DNA from 2 places in the Rahnella sp. JUb53 genome. Region 2 is predicted to be linked to the other one. Evidence: predicted binding sites of a transcription regulator. Region 2 holds the regulator's gene; the other holds the start of a gene.
The links. Region 2 encodes ArgR, which controls arginine synthesis, uptake and breakdown. Its sites were predicted from a motif close to ANTGAATAAAAATACANT; they were not measured.
Positions count from the first base shown of each region.

Region 1: a site for ArgR is predicted at 1,135-1,152, ahead of argC (N-acetyl-gamma-glutamyl-phosphate reductase). Genes of this name have one in related genera too.

Region 1 is NZ_SLYT01000014.1:13,805-16,952, reverse strand. Features, by position in the region: gene argE (acetylornithine deacetylase) at 1-1,088, opposite strand, end outside; gene argC (N-acetyl-gamma-glutamyl-phosphate reductase) at 1,227-2,231, shown strand; gene argB (acetylglutamate kinase) at 2,363-3,136, shown strand.
Region 2 is NZ_SLYT01000005.1:85,257-88,404, reverse strand. Features, by position in the region: gene mdh (malate dehydrogenase) at 1-516, opposite strand, end outside; gene argR (transcriptional regulator ArgR) at 984-1,454, shown strand; gene yhcN (peroxide/acid stress response protein YhcN) at 1,895-2,158, shown strand; gene yhcN (peroxide/acid stress response protein YhcN) at 2,359-2,622, shown strand; gene mpl (UDP-N-acetylmuramate:L-alanyl-gamma-D-glutamyl-meso-diaminopimelate ligase) at 2,939-3,148, opposite strand, start outside.

The DNA.
Region 1 (3,148 bases), on a different contig from region 2:
GTATCAATATATTCATCTGGCTGGTGCGCCTGATCGATAGAACCCGGTCCGAGAACCAGCGTCGGGCACAGTTCCTGAATAAACGGCGCTTCGGTGCAGTAGTTAACGATTTCCGTTTCCACACCGAGCAGTTTCTCGACCACCTGCACCAGCGGATGATCCGGCGGACATTCATAGCCCGGGATCGGCGGATGCAGTTCTTCAATCACGATACGTCCCGGCCAGCGTTCGCTCACCGGTGCCAGAGCCTCGTTCAGCAGACCATCAATGTCGGTCAGCGTCAGACCCGGCAGCGGGCGGATATCCATATGCATTTCGCAGCAGGCACAAATACGGTTCGGCGCGTCGCCGCCGTTAATGTAGCCAAAGTTCATGGTCGGGTACGGAATGACGAAGCCACTGTGGTTGTAACGGCTTTTCAGCGTATTGCGCAGCGTCATTAAATGGGTAATCGATTCGTGCATCAGTTCAATGGCGTTGACGCCACGCGAAGGGTCACTGGAATGACCGGACTGGCCGGTGATACGGATAGCATTCGACAAATGACCTTTATGCGCACGAACAGGCTTCAGGGACGTCGGTTCGCCGATGATCGCGCAGTCAGGGCGAATTTTGGCGTTTTTGGAGAAATAGCTGGCACCGGCCATGGTGGTTTCTTCATCGGCGGTCGCCAAAATATACAGCGGTTTAGTCAGTTTGGTCAGGTCAACATCACGCAGGGAATCGAGGATAAAGGCGAAGAAACCTTTCATGTCGGCAGTGCCCAAACCATAGAGCTTATTTTCATGCTCGGTGAGGGTGAAAGGATCGCGTGTCCAGCGGCCGTCATCAAACGGAACGGTGTCGGTGTGACCGGCCAGCAGTAAGCCGCCTGCGCCTTCGCCGGTACTGGCTAACATATTGAATTTATGGCGCGTTCCTGGAACGGGTTGCACTTCGACTTTGAAGCCTAAATCACCGAACCAGCCTGCCAGTAAATTGATTAACGTCTCATTGCTCTGGTCCAATGCCGCATCGGTTGCGCTGATGGAAGGGGTTGCGATTAACGCCCGGTAGAGCTCAATAAAAGGAGGTAATTTCATCTTCACTGTTGACAGCCTTTAGTTAGGGTAGTATTCATATTCATGCAATAATTGTGAATAAAAATACAATAAGCCAGCGCGTAAGGAAACCGGAAAAAAATTCATCCGGCCCCTACCCAAAAATTGAGAAGGTGAATAAGCCCTATGTTGAATACGCTGATTGTTGGTGCCACAGGTTATGCCGGAGCCGAACTCGCTGCTTACCTGAATCGCCACCCACATATGAACATAACCGGTTTAACGGTTTCAGCGCAAAGTGCAGATGCAGGAAAATTGCTTTCTGATTTGCATCCTCAATTAAAAGGCATCGTCGATTTGCCTGTTTTGCCACTCACTGACGTGGCGGAAGCAGCGAAAGGTGTCGATGTGGTATTTCTGGCGACCGCGCACGAAGTCAGCCATGACCTCGCGCCGCAGTTTCTGGCGGCGGGCTGTGTGGTGTTTGATCTCTCCGGTGCCTTCCGCGTCAGCAAACCTGAGTTTTACACCGAATTCTACGGCTTCGAGCATCAGCATCTCGATTTGCTCGACAAAGCCGTGTACGGCCTGGCCGAGTGGCAGGCTGACAAATTAAAAGACGCGCAGCTGATTGCCGTGCCGGGTTGCTACCCGACCGCTTCACAGCTGGCGCTGAAACCGCTTATCGAAAATGGTCTGCTCAATGACAGCCAGTGGCCGGTCATCAACGCCACCAGCGGTGTCAGTGGTGCAGGGCGTAAAGCCACGCTCGGCAACAGCTTCTGCGAAGTCAGCCTTCAGCCGTACAAACTCTTCAGTCACCGTCATCAGCCGGAAATCGCTGAACACCTTGGCGTGCCGGTGATTTTTACTCCGCATCTGGGCAACTTCCCGCGCGGTATTCTGGCGACCATCACCTGCCGTCTGAATGCGGGTGTGACGGAGCAGGATGTGGCGGAAGCTTTCCATAATACTTATCACGATAAACCGCTGGTGCGTTTGTACACCAAAGGTGTTCCGGCACTGAAAGACGTGGTCGGGCTGCCGTTCTGCGACATTGGTTTTGCGGTGAAAGGCGAACATCTGATTGTGGTAGCGACGGAAGATAATGTGCTGAAAGGCGCGTCTGCACAGGCGGTTCAGTGCATGAATATCCGTTTCGGCTTCCCTGAAACGCAATCGCTGCTTTAACAATCTCTCTGATTTTCAGCAGACAAAAACAACCGTCCCTGAGCGTTTATTCAGACGCGCAGGGATGCTAGATTAAAATGAAACCTATTGTTATTAATTAACATTCTCAACCGGTCGGGGCGCGAACAGCTATGAATCCGTTAGTCATCAAATTAGGTGGTGTGTTGCTGGACAATGAAGAAGCGCTTGAGCGCCTGTTCATGGCGGTAGTGGCTTATCGTCAGGAATATCACCGCCCGCTGGTCATTGTTCACGGTGGCGGCTGCCTGGTTGATGAGCTGATGAAAAAGCTGAATCTGCCTGTGGTGAAAAAGGCCGGTCTGCGTGTTACTCCGGCTGATCAGATTGATATCATCACCGGCGCGCTGGCGGGCAGCGCCAACAAAACCCTGCTGGCGTGGGCGGTTAAAAATCACATCAACGCGGTTGGCCTGTCTCTGGCAGATGGCGGCACGGTCAGCGTGACACAGCTGGATGAATCACTGGGCTTCGTCGGTAAAGCCGAAGCGGGCAATCCGGCGCTGATCAACACGCTGACCGGCGCAGGTTATCTGCCGATTGTCAGCTCTATCGGCATCACTGCTGCTGGCGAGCTGATGAATGTTAACGCGGATCAGGCCGCGACGGCGCTGGCGGCTACACTGGGCGCAGATCTGATCCTGTTGTCGGATGTCAGCGGTATTCTCGATGGCAAAGGCCAGCGCATTCCGGAAATGAGTGCAGAGAAAGCTGAACAGCTTATCGATCAGGGCATCATCACTGACGGTATGATCGTCAAAGTTAACGCCGCGCTGGACGCTGCGCGTTCTCTCGGACGTCCGGTGGATATCGCCAGCTGGCGTCACGCCGAACAATTACCAGCACTCTTTAACGGTGTCGCCATCGGCACACGTATTCTGGCGTAACGCACCGGCGGC
Region 2 (3,148 bases):
CGGCACTTCAATGTCTTCTGGCTGCTTACCTTTGAGTTCAGCAACGAAAGTGTTAGAGCGAATAGCATCGAGCGTTGTCACACCAAACAGTTTGTTTTTGTCGTATACACCGGCGTTTTTCAACACTTCAGCCGCAATCGCAACGGTCGTGTTAACAGGGTTGGTGATGATACCGATGCAGGCTTTCGGGCATGTACTGGCCACTTGCTGGATTAGATTGCGAACAATGCCCGCGTTCACGTTGAACAAATCAGACCGATCCATACCGGGTTTACGGGCGACACCGGCAGAGATCAGGACGATGTCCGCGCCAACCAGAGCTGGCTTCGCATCTTCACCGCAAAAACCTTTGATTTTAACTGCTGTGGGGATATGACTGAGATCGACAGCGACACCCGGAGTAACCGGAGCGATATCATATAATGAGAGTTCGGAACCGGAAGGTAGCTGGGTCTTGAGCAGAAGCGCGAGGGCTTGACCGATACCACCCGCAGCACCGAGAACTGCAACTTTCATCCTATACTCCTTTTTTATCATTAACTTATAAGTGTCGTGGAATTATTTTAGTGTGACCTTAATCACTTACGCTGTTAAAAACAATTGCTCACCTGCAGAGAAACTGAGGTTGGTCGTTTAGAAAGTAAAAAAAACCCTTTGCAACGACCTTTTCCGGTCTTTTATGACTTTTTATCGGAAAGCGACATTATTAAAAGTAGCAGCACAAAACACACCAGGTTAATAAATGGTTAAATTCGCTCCAATGTTGAGAGCTGAATCGTGATCATCAGATAAAGGAGGGATTGAAGGTGTGGTCTCAACGTAATGCACATTTTTGGCATATCCATTACCTCTCCTTTTTCCCCATAACGCCTGTGTTCCTTGCCGGATGCATAATTCGGGATCTGCATCTCTTCGCACAGTTGCATAAAAATGCAATTATCTGCATAATCAACACAACTATGATACAGAGACCAGGGTGCAAAATGCGTAATCCTGCTAAACAGGAAGATTTAATCAAAGCCTTCAAAGCATTGTTGAAGGAAGAGAAATTCAGTTCTCAGGGCGAAATTGTTGCCGCACTTCAGGATGACGGTTTCGAAAATATCAATCAGTCAAAAGTCTCACGGATGCTGACCAAGTTTGGTGCTGTCAGAACCCGTAATGCGAAGATGGAAATGGTGTACTGCCTGCCTGCTGAGATTGGGGTGCCAACCACCACCAGCCCGCTGAAAAATCTGGTATTGGATATAGACCATAATGACGCGGTTGTCGTGATCCGCACCAGTCCGGGCGCGGCACAACTGATCGCCCGCTTGCTCGACTCACTGGGTAAATCAGAAGGGATCCTCGGCACGATTGCCGGCGATGATACCATCTTCACGACACCGGCCCGCGGCTTTAGCGTTAAGCAACTCCATGACGCGATACTCAGTCTGTTCGAGCAGGAACTGTAAATCCGCCTCATTTTGAACCTGCTGTAGCACCTTTTCTGTGCCAGAGGTCAGAAGAACACGCTTTCTGGCCTCCTCTTAGCTACCTCCTTTCTAAATCACTGTTCCCTTTCAAGAGCATCCCGCAGTCATTCCTGTTAAATCCCTTAACAAGCACCACAACCACGTCACAGAAAGATTTCAACGATGTGATTCACTGCAAAAATAAGCACAAATAGCCACATTCACCCAATTTATTGATTTTACGAAAAATTAACACAAAAAGTCTAATTTTCACGCGTTTTTTATTCTTTTTAGTTATTAAAAATACACATAGGATGCACATAGACACCTAAATAACTATTAGCAAACTATTAATATTTACAGTTATTAGATGTATACTCATTTCCGTGGTGTGAAGCACCGGATATTGAAAACATAATAAAATCGACGAGGTCAAAATCATGAAAGTTAAAACTACAATCGCAACATTAAGCATTCTATCTGCCCTGTCATTTGGCGTTTTTGCAGCACAACCTGTAACACAGGAACAAGCGTCAAATCTGCAATCAACTGGCATGATCAGCGTGAGCGGTGTTGCCGGCGCACCTTCTGATATCCGTCAGGCATTGTCAGACAAAGCCGATGCCAAAGGCGCTAAAGCATTCCGTGTTATCGAAGTTCGTGAAGAAGGTAACTACCACGCGACCGCTGAAATTTACCAATAAGTTCGGGTAAACGTAGCGAAGGGGCCTGAATGAATCGGGCCCGCGCAATGCGCATCTAGACGGATTTGTCACTGCATCATCTGCGTTCCCGTAGGCTTTACGCACTCCTGAACCCGATATCACAGTTCTGATGAATCCAGACATCAATCGACGTTGATCTCGAAATAATCTAACAACGTCAGTGAATTCAGGAAATTATCATGAAAATCATTACTACTATTGCCGCCCTAAGCCTGTTATCTGCTGTTTCTTTCGGTGCATCCGCCGCTCAGCTGGTGACTAATCAGCAAGCAGAAAATTTACAGCCTATGGGCACAATCAGCGTCAGCGGCGTCGATGGTGTTCCGACCGATATCCGCCAGCAACTGTCTGATAAAGCCGACAGCAAAGGCGCTAAATCTTTCCGCGTGATAGAAGCCCATAACGACGGCGCTTATCATGCAACCGCAGAAATCTATCAGTAAGATCCCTGAGTAAGTCCCTGATACAAAGCCACTGTTTGAGTATTTTGAATTAGCGTTACCGGGTTTCAACAGCCACTGTTCGAAGAAATACAGCGAAAATACACTGCGCTGTTGAGGCTGGAAGGAGAGCTGACACTGCCACTGCCTTGCTCTCCGGCTAACGATACCCTCGTCGTCCTGTCCGACGACACCCTTTGGCCCTCAATTTTTGAGGGCTTTTTTTTTGTCAAAATTTTTGCCTCAAAGAGTCCTGTCCGTCGGTAAAAGGCAAAAAAAAGCACAGCCGGAGCTGTGCCTGGTTCCATCAATTTACGTTTTACAGCTCTTGCACAGCCTGCGCCTTGGTTGCCAGTGCCGCCAGCAGTTTGCCGTGAATGCCGCCGAAGCCGCCGTTGCTCATCACCAGAATATGGTCGCCCGGCTGGGAAGCCTTGATCACCATATCAACCAGCGAATCGACATCTGCGCTCCAGTGCGCTGGCTGAATACAATGTTCAGCCACTTCAGCCACCTGCCATGGAATATG